DNA from 3 places in the Neobacillus oceani genome. Region 1 is predicted to be linked to each of the others. Evidence: riboswitches for the same ligand, from Rfam matches in the RefSeq annotation. Region 1 holds a riboswitch; each other region holds the start of a gene.
What was found. Region 1 has a riboswitch for S-adenosylmethionine ahead of V1499_RS17725 (methionine ABC transporter ATP-binding protein). Riboswitches for the same ligand answer to the same signal wherever they lie in the genome.
Positions count from the first base shown of each region.

Region 1 (4,160 bases):
AATTTTGCCGCCTTTTGGAATATCATTTACATCTTTGTACTTTTTCGAATAAATCCCCATCGGAGCGATTTGTGTTGTCGCGATTGGCACAAGGTCAAGCTTATGTTCCTTGATGAACGCATCGAAATACGAAACGGTCTGGAACGAGTTCGCATCCAACTCACCTTCAGCAAGCGCCAGGTTCGGCTGGACATAATCCGAGAACGTGACGATTTCAACCTCGATGCCTTCCTTCTTCGCCTTTTCCGCCACGAAATCCCATACACGGTGATCCGTGCCGCTTACTCCAAGTTTCACTTTTACCGTTTTATCTCCCTTTGCGGATGAAGAATCTGAACATGCCGCAGTGAACACTGCTAGTACAAGTACAAGGATTGCTAATACGAATTTTTTCATTGGTGAATTCCTCCTGATTATCGTCTTCTGATTTTCTTTGCTGCTAAATTTCCTGCTGACTGTAGGCCTTGGACCATAACAATCAAAATTCCTACTGTAATCAGCATTGTTTTCGTATCAAACCGCTGGTAGCCATATGTAATGGCCAGGTCGCCAAGGCCTCCGCCGCCAATCGCGCCCGCCATTGCCGAGGCTCCGATCAGACCGATTGTCGCAATCGTGAAGGCAAGGATAAGGGAGCTTAATGCTTCCGGCAAAATAAACCTGAACACGATTTGCCATGGCGTAGCACCCATTGCCTGCGCCGCTTCAATGACGCCTGGGTCGACTTCAAGAAGCGAATTTTCTACCAGCCTTGCAATATATGGACCGGCGTAGAAAACGAGCGGTACAATCGCTGCAGCCGTTCCGATTGACGTACCGACAATGAATCTTGTAATTGGAATGATAGCAACTAGCAAAATGATGAATGGAATCGAACGCAAAACGTTGATCGTGCCATTTAGAACATTAAAGACGGGTCCATTCTCAAGCAAATGCCCTTTTCTTGTTACAACGAGCGCGATTCCAAGCGGGATGCCAAGTAAGGCCGAGAATACAAGCGAAAATCCCACCATCTGCAACGTTTCGATGAGTGCCTCTATGATTTGGTCCGAATTAACTAGCATGTGCTTTCACTTCCTTTATGTTGACATTCTGCTGATGAATATAGTTGAGGGCGCGGATGATTTCCTTCTCGCTTCCCTGGAACTCGACAATCAGGTTGCCGAACGGCGTCCCCTGCAGCTCTGTAATATTCCCAAACAGCACATTCACATCAAGGTCGAACTTTTTCGAAAGCTGGGACAGGAGCGGCTGGCCAGCCGACTCGCCGACAAAGTTTATTCGGTACACTTTTTGCAGCCCGGCGTTTTGCTCAATCAGCTTCTTGACTGAATCCGGAATGCGATCATTCATGACCGAGCTCACAAAATTCCTTGCTGTCTCCGTCTTTGGCGCCGAGAACACATCAAATACGGAACCCTGTTCGATGATTTTTCCTGCCTCGATAACCGCCACACGGTCGCAAATTTCCCTGATGACCGACATCTCGTGCGTGATAATCAGGATCGTGATGTTATACTCTTTGTTTATTTTTTTCAAAAGCTGAAGGATCGAGCTCGTCGTCTGCGGATCAAGTGCTGAAGTCGCCTCGTCGCAAAGCAGGATCGACGGCTGCGTCGCCAAAGCGCGCGCAATCCCAATCCGCTGCTTCTGCCCGCCGGAAAGCTGGTCCGGATAACTGTCCGCCTTATCCGCAAGCCCAACAAACTCAAGCAGCTCATAAACCCGTTCCCTAATCTTATTACTCGGCGTATTCGCGAGTACAAGCGGCATCGCCACATTCGCAAACACCGTCTTCGAATTAAGGAGATTGAAATGCTGGAAGACCATCCCGATATTCCGTTTGACCTCCCGCACTTCTTTTGCCGAAAGCGAAGTAAGGTCGTTCCCATCAACAATCACCTTCCCCGAAGTCGGCCGCTCAAGCAAATTCACACAGCGGATCAGCGAACTCTTACCCGCACCGCTGAAGCCAATCACCCCGAAAATCTCCCCCGTATTCACCTTCAAATCAATTCCGTCAAGCGCGGCAACCTGATTCCCGCCGCCCTCGCCGTAAACCTTCCGTACCTGCTGAAACTCAATCATCTGCCTGCCTCCTTGTCCTTTATTTTTGGGGAAAAAATGCTTTGCGCCCACGCACCAAGCGGACTTCCCACCCAGTCTTCCCACGCACCCCGTTTTCCGAAAATGAAAAAGCCCTCTTCCATGGAAATAGAAGAGGGCACACTTGCGCATAGGCAAACAAGGTCTCTTCTTATCTCCCAAGCTCCCGCTTGCTGGAATTGGCACAGAGCTCCAAACGGAGTCCGCTGCCGAGGCGTCGTAGGGCCAGTCCCTCAACCTCTCTCGATAAGAATGATCGTATAGGGTGATGTATTTAGGAAAATAAAAAGCCCCCTTCAAACAGAAGAGGACAGAATTAATCAAGTTCGCCTCTTCTCATCTATCAAGCATCGCTTGCTGGAATTGGCATAGACAAAAAGTCCGCTGCCGAGGTGTCATAGGGCCAGTCCCTCAACCTCTCTTGATAAGAAGGTAACATATTCGCTTTTCGAAATTTCCTGTGTCCTACTCTAACCCTTAAAAACAAAAAAGTCAAACACTTTTTAAAAAAATTCATTTTTCTGCAATACCTTTTCAAAGACATAGTCCAATACCGGAAAAACTTTTTACTCGTTTTAAAAGGGGCCCCGGGGTTGTTTTTAGCGTTTCGCGGGTGTAGGCTTTACTTTGACAGCAAAGCAGAAAAAAGTAACGTCTCATGTTCTTAAATAAGTTAGGCATTACCCTCCTGGTATTCTTCCGGACTAAACGTAGACTTAGAGCCCGAACAGCAGTGGTCAGCCGGTCCTTCGGGCATTAAAAGAGGATTTAACGCCCGACCGCCAATGTTTAGCCGCTCCTTCGGGCACTAATAGAGCCCGAACGCTAGTGGTCAGGTGGCGATTTTGCTTTTTGCACTTTTTTCTATTTAGACGTTTTTAAGTAAAAACCACTTCTTTTTAGAAAATCAAAATAACTTACTATTGGACAAGGATGATAAAGAAAAATGGATAACATCGATAAAAGAAATCGTTTAGATGACGAACCGTTTAATTTCCGAGTGACAAAAGATAATACAGTCTTTTTGGATTATTACGGCAGTCAGGTAAAAGTCTTGAAAGGAACAGAAGCAGAGAAATTTCTAAAGAAAATCAACGCAGCTGAAAATACAACGCAAGAACAATTAATAATGGCGAAAATAACCGGAAACTTCAAAAGGGGTAATGAACGAAAAATCTAAAGGAGCCCCTAATAAATTGGTTTGATTTAAGGTACAAAAACCTTCCGAAAACTAATGTTAATCCAAAAGTAGATTCGACAAAGTTGTAATTAAAGTGGATATATTTTAGCTGAATATTGCGATGCTCTAATGAGAGTATCGCTTTTTTTTCGCCACAATATAATTGGGAACGGTTGGGTTTATTCCCCCCTCAAGCCAATTCCCCTTATTAAAAAGCCTTCTGATTTTTAAGAAAATAAAGGAAATTTGCTAGTTATTGTCGAAATAGGAAATACTAGTTAGTGAGAATGAGAGTGGAATCAAAGAAATACTAGTTCGTTGATTGGGGGGATGAGAGTGGAATCCAAAGTTGTATTTGCCGGAGTTCCAAAAGAGAATGAGAAACGGGCCATCCAGGAGTTAAAGAAAAAGCTGCCGCGGGAAAACCATATTATCATTGTCGGCGCCCTTGTGCCAAAGGATGGATACATAAAGGACCAGGAAATGGATGTCATCATGATTTGTCCGAAAGGGATTTTTAACATAGAAATGAAATCGTATCGGGGAACGATTGTTACCCCGATCAGCAATATGAGCACAAAGCTTGTGACAAGGACCATTACAGGTGAACAGAAGACGATCGATAATCCGATCATCCAGGCCGCATCGCAGTCGCGAACCCTCCATTCGTATGTCAATCGGAAGGCGCAAAGGCGCTTGGGAAAACGGGTGTCGGTCCGTCCCGTTATATTATTTACAAGCCCAAGAAACGAACTGGCATACGAAATAGACCAGGGCGGGACGAATGAAGTGATCCACCATATGGATACAATTTCAAAAGTGTGGATGGAAGGCCAGGTGGAATTGACCCCGAATGAGATCACGATCGTGTATG
Region 1 covers NZ_CP143543.1:3,485,305-3,489,464, reverse strand. The annotation lists gene V1499_RS17735 (MetQ/NlpA family ABC transporter substrate-binding protein) at 1-396, opposite strand, end outside; gene V1499_RS17730 (methionine ABC transporter permease) at 414-1,064, opposite strand; gene V1499_RS17725 (methionine ABC transporter ATP-binding protein) at 1,054-2,088, opposite strand; SAM riboswitch class I at 2,255-2,359, opposite strand; SAM riboswitch class I at 2,440-2,537, opposite strand; gene V1499_RS17720 (hypothetical protein) at 3,053-3,286, shown strand; gene V1499_RS17715 (NERD domain-containing protein kinase family protein) at 3,623-4,160, shown strand, end outside.

Region 2 (4,160 bases), 1.8 Mb from region 1:
CAAATGGTGAGTGGGAAAGACCCCATTCTTCACACTTTTCCAAAAGTAAATCCCGGGCCAGTACGAAATCGGCCTGTTTTGCCGCTTCAAGGTCGGTTACCGAATCGCCGATTACAATTTTAAAATAATCATCCCCGTGGCCAAGCCTCCTAACGACACTTGGCTTACAGCAGCCGCAGTCATTTCCGCAGAATTCATCACAGCTATTGGGCCAAAGGATGCGGATTGTTTCTCCACCAAAGTCCGCGCCGTTGCAGAAAATGCCGTCAAAAGGCCCGTATTCGGAAAGGACTGGAAGAACAAAGAAATCGATGCCGCCGCTTACGATATATAAAGGGATCCCTTCTTCTCTTGTAAAAGAGACAAACTCCCCGAAGCCTTTCCTGATTTTTGCCTGTTCAACTGCAAATTCGGCGATCTTGTTTTTTTGTTTCGATGGGAGCAGAGAAAATAGTTCCCCAACCCCTTTCCTAATGGAGATTTCTCCTGAAAGAATCCGATCCTTAATCCGTTCCCATCCAGGGGGAGCGAAGGCCTTCATGATTGAAATGATGTTATCCTTTTCGGTAATCGTCCCGTCAAAGTCACAGTAAATCACAGGTTTTTTCATTTCACGGCCTCCTCTTTAGGAGAACCCCATAATTCCAACGCTGCAAAAAGTTCAGGTTGGTATGTTGCCGCGCTGGACAAGCTGTGGCCAGCCAGAGCCGCTTCCATCGCCTGGCGGAATGCCTTCCCTCCAGCCGCCGCGCCTCCCGGATGTCCATGGACTCCACCGCCCGCATTGATCACCGAATCAATTCCGAAATCGGAAATAAGCAAAGGTACAAGGCCAGGGTGGATTCCTGCCGATGGTACCGGGAATGCCTTTTTGTACGGCTCGTCCTTCGTCAGCTCCTTTGCAATCCCGAGCGCGTTTTCCCTTTCAAGTGCCACCGAGCCGTACGGTGATGGGAATAATACGAGGTCCGCGCCGGCATACCTTTGCAATTTTCCTAAAAGGAGGGAGTGGGAAACACCATATACAGACGAGGAAGCGATTGCCCCGCTGAATGCCGGATGCGCCATGATGGGGAGGGAAATGCTATCGTCCTCCCTTAGTTCCTGCAAGACATCGAGCCCATAGGAAAAAACATTGACCAGGAGGGTATCCGCACCTGCTTCCGCAAACCTTTTTGCCTTTTCCCTTAGTTCCGAAGTCCTTCCCGTCAGGTTTACAGCGTAGAGTGTCCTGTGCCCTGTTTCGGAAAACACTTCATCCAGAATGCGGCGCCCTACCTGAATCCTTTTATCTGATGGAGTCTGTGGGTTTTCAAAAAGAATTTCGTCATCCTTGACGATGTCAATCCCACCCAATGCCTGCTCCTTTAATTGGCTTGAAAGGAAATCAAGGTCCTTCCCAATGACCCCTTTAAAGATGCTCATCAAAAGGGGGCGGCGGTGGACGTTAAGCTTTTCCCTTAGACCCTCAGTCCCAAAGCGCGGACCTGGGAAAAAGCTTTTTAGGTTCTCACTGAATTCAAGGTCAAGAAGCCGGATTTTCCCATCAAGGGACAATTTCCCAAAGACGGTAGTTAAAATGGCGGGAAGGTCTGCGGAAAAGTTGGCTGCGGGATAAGCGATGGAAATTTCAGCGATGTTTTCGCTGATTTGTTCAGCCGATACGACCCTTCCTTTGTGTTTCTTTAGCTGCTCCTTTTCAAGGGCGGGAAGGCTGGTCCATGAACCGACCGTCAGGCCCAGGGCTATTTCCTCCGCTTTTTTCTCAGGATTCTTTTCATCCCGGACATGATATGTCGCTACCAATTCACTCATGATGTCCTTCCTTTCCAAGGCAGTGTTACATGTTTCAACACAGACAAGATTTTGTTTTTTGCATTAAAAAAACCTCTTCCAAAGAAGAGGTTAGCGCGCGCAAACTAATCTCTTCTCATCTATCAGCTTTCGCTGCAAGAATTAGCACCGTGCTTAAAAATAAGTCGGTTGCCGGGCTTCATAGGGCTAGTCCCTCCGCCTGCTCTTGATAAGAAATGATTTTTATATATTTACTATTTTCATAATGTTAAGATTTAATTTGGATTATCGCAGGAAATAAATTCATTGTCAAACATTTTTTTAAAAATGTCTAAACCCTTTATTCGGAGAACTGCTTCCGACAGCCTCTCTTCCGTTGCGAGGAGGCCAACACGGACATAACCCTCGCCATATCGGCCAAATCCTATGCCTGGGGCAACCATGATATGCGCTTTTTCCAATAGAAAGTCGGCAAATTCCATCGAACTGAATCCTTCCGGAACCTTCAGCCAGGCAAAAAACGAACCCGCGGGCGCAGCGACGTCCCAACCAATGTTTCTTAATCCGCCAATTAACGCACTTCGCCTGCTTTCATATAAGCGGACAAGTTCCCCTACACAATCCTGTGGGCCATTAAGCGCCTCCGCTGCCGCTTCCTGGACAGCCCCGAACAGAGAAACATACAAATGGTCCTGTATCAGTTCAATTGCTGAGATGACGCTTTTGTTGCCAACAGCAAAACCGACCCTCCACCCTGCCATGTTATATGTTTTTGAAAGAGTATAAATTTCAATGCCGATTTCCTTCGCCCCTTCAGACTGTAAGAAGCTTGCGGGCTTTTCCCCCTCAAATCCTATTGCCCCGTAGGCAAAATCATGGACAACGCAAATGCCGTGCTTATTTGACAGCGACACGGTTTCATCAAAGAACTCCTTTGTCGCGACTGCACCGGTAGGATTGTTCGGATAGTTGAGAATCATGAGTTTCGTATTGTCCAAAACTTCAGTTGGAATCGTACCGTAATCGGGAAGGAATCGGTTTTCCTCAAGGAGCGGCATCATCTCAAGCTTCGCCTGTGCAAGGGCTGCGCCCGATAAATAATCAGGATAGCCCGGGTCAGGAACAAGCAACGTGTCTCCCGGGTTAAGCAAGCATTGCGGAATTTCTACAAGGCCGGCTTTCCCGCCAAAGAGGATGGCCACCTCTGTATCCGGATCCAAATCAACATTGTATTCCCGTTTATAAAAATTGGCTGCTGCCTCCTTTAGGTATTTGTATCCCTGAAAAGGAGAATATTTATGGTTAACCGGATTTTCGGCAGCAAGCTGCAGCCGCTTCACAATATGTAGCGGTGTAGGCTGGTCCGGGTTTCCCTGGCCAAGGTTGATCACATCATGGCCCTGCGCAATCGCCTCGCCCACCTTTTTCACAAGTCCCGCGAAAAACTGCCCCGGAAGGCTGTTCAATAATTCGGACTTCGGGTATTCCTTCACAATAGACCACCTGCTTTTAAATGATTTATATATTTATGGAAATCTAGTCACAAATAATATAACGTAATAGGTATCTTGTAAAGAGGTTTTTCACTTTTCTGAATTGGGGGAACTTAACTTGAAGTTGAAAATCGCCATCGCGCAAATGGATATTGCATATGGAAATCCCGAGGAGAACTATGCCATCGCGGACAGAATGATTAGCGAAGCTGCTAAGGGAAATCCCGATTTTGTTGTCCTTCCCGAACTATGGACGACGGGATACGACCTTGAAAGACTGGATGAAATTTCCGACGCCCAGGCTGCCGAATCCATAGCCTTTCTCGGTAAAAAAGCGGCGGAGAACAAGGTCAACCTGATCGGTGGATCGGTTGCGAACCGCACCGGGGCCGGCGTGGAAAATACGATGCTCGTCGTTTCAAAAGAAGGCAGCCTTGTCCATACGTACAGCAAGCTCCATCTATTCCAGTTGATGAACGAACACCATTACTTTATCCCAGGAACCGGAACAGCGAATTTTGAACTTAACGGCCGCATGCTTGCCGGCTTTGTCTGCTACGACATCCGCTTTCCCGAATGGCTCAGGAAGCATGTGTCAAAAGGAGCGGAAGCAATCTTCGTAGTAGCGGAATGGCCAAAGCCAAGGGTTGCCCATTGGCACTCGCTCCTGATTGCAAGGGCAATTGAAAACCAGTGCTATGTCATCGCCTGCAACCGGGCGGGAAGCGATCCGAAAAATGTATTCGCCGGCCATTCAATGATCATTGACCCGTGGGGCGAAATACTTGCTGAAGCTGGAGAAGGAGAGGAAATCCTTACTGCTGAAATCGATTTTGAAAAGGTGAAGGAAGTGCGTGGGATAATTCCCGTCTT
Region 2 covers NZ_CP143543.1:1,662,017-1,666,176, reverse strand. The annotation lists gene V1499_RS08295 (2-hydroxy-3-keto-5-methylthiopentenyl-1-phosphate phosphatase) at 1-610, opposite strand, end outside; gene V1499_RS08290 (2,3-diketo-5-methylthiopentyl-1-phosphate enolase) at 607-1,815, opposite strand; SAM riboswitch class I at 1,928-2,030, opposite strand; gene V1499_RS08285 (pyridoxal phosphate-dependent aminotransferase) at 2,070-3,287, opposite strand; gene V1499_RS08280 (carbon-nitrogen family hydrolase) at 3,406-4,160, shown strand, end outside.
Region 2: it holds a riboswitch for S-adenosylmethionine, as region 1 does, so the genes downstream of both, V1499_RS08290 (2,3-diketo-5-methylthiopentyl-1-phosphate enolase) here and V1499_RS17725 (methionine ABC transporter ATP-binding protein) in region 1, are expected to answer to the same signal.

Region 3 (4,160 bases), 1.5 Mb from region 1:
CGGTAATCATCCGGCATATCTTCCAGCTGAAGTGCATCGAGCAGGTTCATTTTTGCTGCAAGGGCGAAGTTGCCTGGTACAAGGGCAAGGTCTACGCTTTCAACAGAGCGTGGAAGCTGGGCTGCCTCGATCGGAGTGAACTTAAGCTTCTTTGGGTTATCCTTAACATCCTTTTCTGACGCTGTTAGTGGATCGATTGAAGAGTCAATTGTAATGAGATTGGCGTCTTCAAGCACACCCAGCGCCCTTGCTAGGTTTGTCGGGTCGTTTGGCAGGGAAACCGTGCTGCCTTCCGCGACTTCATCGATTGATTTGAATTTCGTAGAGAAAATTCCCATTGGGGCAGTCGGAACGATGACGAGTTCAGAAAGCTCCAGGTTGTTTTGTTTCGCGAAGTTTTCCATATAGATTTTGTGCTGGAACAGGTTTGCATCGATATCGCCATTTCCAAGGGCAAGGTTTGGCTGGACGTAGTCGCTGAATTCAACTACTTCAACTTTGTAGCCATTCTTTTCAAGGACAGGCTTGATCGCTTTTGTCACCATATCGCTGTATGGGCCAGCGGTAGCACCGATTTTAATGTCTTTCTTCTCGGCTTTTTCCCCGCCTTTGGAGGCGGATTGGCCGGAATTGCCACAGGCAGCCATGACACCGAGGCTTAGTACGAGAATAAGGGCAAACAAAACTTTTTTCATTTTGGAATCTCCTTTGTTGTTTTAATTTATTTTGAAAAGCAAAGTGCTTTTGCAAAAGCAGGTTAACGTCTGTCGACTTTCCGGCTGATCGCATCGCCAGATAGCTGGATAATCTGGACCAGGCAAATCAAGACCACGATCGTAACGAGCATGACGGTGTTATCGTAGCGGTAATAGCCAAAGCGGATGGCAAGGTCTCCAATCCCGCCGCCGCCAACAATGCCGGCCATCGCCGAAAAGCCAATCAAGGAAATGGTTGTCAGCGTGACGCCTTGGATTATCCCGGGCCGAGCCTCTGGGAGGAGGACATCCTTGATAATCATCCACGGAGTCGCGCCAACCGCAACAGCCGCCTCGATAATTCCCTTATCAATTTCCCTCAGGGAGGTTTCTACCAATCTCGCAAAGAACGGAATGGCGGCAACCGAAAGGGAGACACTGGCGGCAATCGGACCGATTGTTGTTCCTGTAATCAATTTTGTCAGCGGCAAAAGGCCGACAAGCAAAATGATGAACGGAATGGAACGGATCATATTGACCAAAAAGCCAAGAATCGATTTAATCGGCCTGTTTTCAAGGAATAATCCTTTGTCCGAAATAAACAGCAGCACTCCGAGCGGCAGGCCAACGACAAGTGCCACGCCCAGTGAAATAAGGACCATTTGGAGAGTCTGGAAAAATGCCTTATTCAGGTCAGGGAGCATTAGTTGGATTGTTTCAACCATGTGCAATCACCTCCACGTTATTGGTCCTGTCGATGAGATAGGAAATGGCTTTATCAATTTCTGTTTTTTCACCAGTCAGTTCCATAATGAAAATTCCTAGGGGAACCGATTGAATATACTCGATTTTTCCATGAAGGATATTGCCTTTCACCCTGAATTGCTGAAGTACATCCGATACAATCGCTTCCTCGGCCGCGTTGCCCTTAAAGGTGATTTTTATGACAGTGCCCTCACGCCTTGCCAAAAGATGTTCCGGTAGCTCAAAATGAAGAACGCTGTTAATGAAAGCCTTTGTCAGCAGCTGCTTTGGATTGGCGAAAACATCGTAAACCTGGCCTTCTTCGATGATTTTTCCGTCCTGCATAACCGCAATCCGGTCACAGATTTCCTTTACAACATCCATTTCATGGGTGATAAGCACAATGGTAAGGCCAAGCTCCCGATTGATTTTTTTTAAAAGAGAAAGAATGGACTTCGTCGTACTCGGGTCCAATGCGGATGTCGCTTCATCGCACAGAAGGACATTCGGGTCGTTTGCGAGGGCCCTTGCAATCCCAACCCGCTGCTTTTGCCCGCCGCTCAGCTGGGCCGGATAGACATCCCGTTTATCGGTGAGCCCGACAAGCTCGAGCAGCTCGGTTACCCGTTTTTCAATCTGGGATTTATTCTTTCCAGCCGCTTTAAGCGCGAACGCAATATTCTCGAAAACCGTCTTTGAGGAAACGAGATAAAAGTGCTGAAAAATCATCCCGATTTTCTGCCTCGCTTCACGCAGCTTTTTATCCGAAAGGGAGGTAAGCTTGAGCCCATCGATGGTAATCTCGCCCGAGGTCGGTTTCTCAAGCAGGTTGAGGCAGCGGATCAATGAGCTTTTTCCTGCACCGCTGTAACCGACTATCCCGAAGATTTCACCTTTTTTAATCTGAAGCGAAACATTGTCGACCCCTGTAACCGTTCCCTTTTTCGTTTTATATATTTTTACAACTTTATCGATTGCGATCATGGATATCCCTCCTGGATCGTTCCTAAAACATTATTTTTCCATAACAAAAAGCCTCTTTCATTCAGAAAGAGGCATCGTAAACAATTTTGTTAACGACTTATCTTCCAGAATGAATCCATTCTGCAGGAAGTGGCACCGTACCCAAACTTGGGGGTTGCCGGACGTCATAGGGCCTGATCCCTCGGTCTCTCTTGATAAGTGTTTATGTATGAAATTAACAATACTTATCTTAATCCCTGGAAAAAAGGCTGTCAACAGCCAATTTCCACAGAATTTTCTTGTTAACGCTTACAATGTTGCTAATTAAGGGAATTATCGAAAAATATTTTTTAAAAGAGTTATTAGCTTCTAGATTGCACAGATGTAGAATTTTCGGAAAAACTGGCCTTTAGCCAAGGGCAGTTTGAAATGAGGCAGACCCCTTGAAGAGACTTACCTTAAAGGCTCCGAACCAGGCAAACTTTTGGGGGAAGAATCCATTTAGACTTTCGTATATCGTTAGTTGATGTGGGGCATATTCGCTTTTTGTTTACTTTTTATGTTAAAAACCGTCTAATTGAGAAAGGGGGGGTTGTTTTGAAAATTAAAACGTTAACATTTTTGATATTTGCTTATTCGATATTTTTCATGGCAGGCTGTACGAATGGCAACGAAGGAGACAGGGCGATAGAGGCTGAATTTTTCAGAATGGGAGCATTTATTGAGGCTAATGGAAAAGAGTACGAACTAAAACGAGGGGGCTATAGATGGGAAACCAGGTTGAAATCAGGGCAAACCAGGGTTGAAATGACAGATTACGCATCCCCTTTTCAAATGGCCTCAAGTTTAGAGGCAATCAAATTAGAACCGAATCAACACGTAAAGATCTTAAATGAAGGCGACCCGCAAATAGAGGTATATGAATGGACAGAAGGTGGAAGAGAGAATAAATATGAACTAACTCGAAATCAATTTGTTACCCCTGCCGATAAAGGTGAATACATCTTTGAAGTTTTTTCAAAATGGAAAAACGGCGAGGCTTCGTATGCTTTTGTGGTGGAAATACAGTAAAACGGTATGATAGTGAATATATCCTTTTTGGCCGTATTATAGAATAAAAGGAGCTAAAAAATGGAGCTGTTCGACCAGTTGATGAAAGAAGCAAACTATTGGATTCGTTTTGAACTAGGGCTTGATGAATTAAAAAGCAAGGATTACTTTAATGAAATCCATCATCGGGTATCCTCGATTTTTCATTCCCTTTTTTACGAGAAAGATACGGTCCTGCTAATCGCAACAGTTAATCAACACATTGATTACAGAGGATACGACCTGCCTGGAATCCATCGTTTCATTAAAAATACCAATTTAGTAAAACGGTTGAAAGTTGAAACCGTCCCTTATGAGCATGATGAAGAGGAGTTAGAAAGAAAAACCACTCGATATAGTTTAAGGGTAGAAAAAGGGGACTTGCGTTGGGGATATCTTTTTCAAGCGATTGCAAATAAGGATTTTGGCAGGAAACCAACGATTAACGGAAATATTTATCTCCTTAATTTGACTAGGAAAACAGTGTTGCACATGTATGATGACCGCGGCTGCGATGTTTATAGTCTGGAGAAAGAAACCCTGCTGCCTATTTACCATAAATTCAGGAAGTGGATTTTGGACTATAATCGGATACAAATTGACCACATATTCCAAGAAGGATTATGTGGTTACTCTGAAACCTCCAATGAATTGGAATATAGACTTAAG
Region 3 covers NZ_CP143543.1:2,027,633-2,031,792, forward strand. The annotation lists gene V1499_RS10040 (MetQ/NlpA family ABC transporter substrate-binding protein) at 1-695, opposite strand, end outside; gene V1499_RS10045 (methionine ABC transporter permease) at 758-1,420, opposite strand; gene V1499_RS10050 (methionine ABC transporter ATP-binding protein) at 1,413-2,423, opposite strand; SAM riboswitch class I at 2,518-2,624, opposite strand; gene V1499_RS10055 (hypothetical protein) at 3,000-3,473, shown strand; gene V1499_RS10060 (DUF3885 domain-containing protein) at 3,534-4,160, shown strand, end outside.
Region 3: it holds a riboswitch for S-adenosylmethionine, as region 1 does, so the genes downstream of both, V1499_RS10050 (methionine ABC transporter ATP-binding protein) here and V1499_RS17725 (methionine ABC transporter ATP-binding protein) in region 1, are expected to answer to the same signal.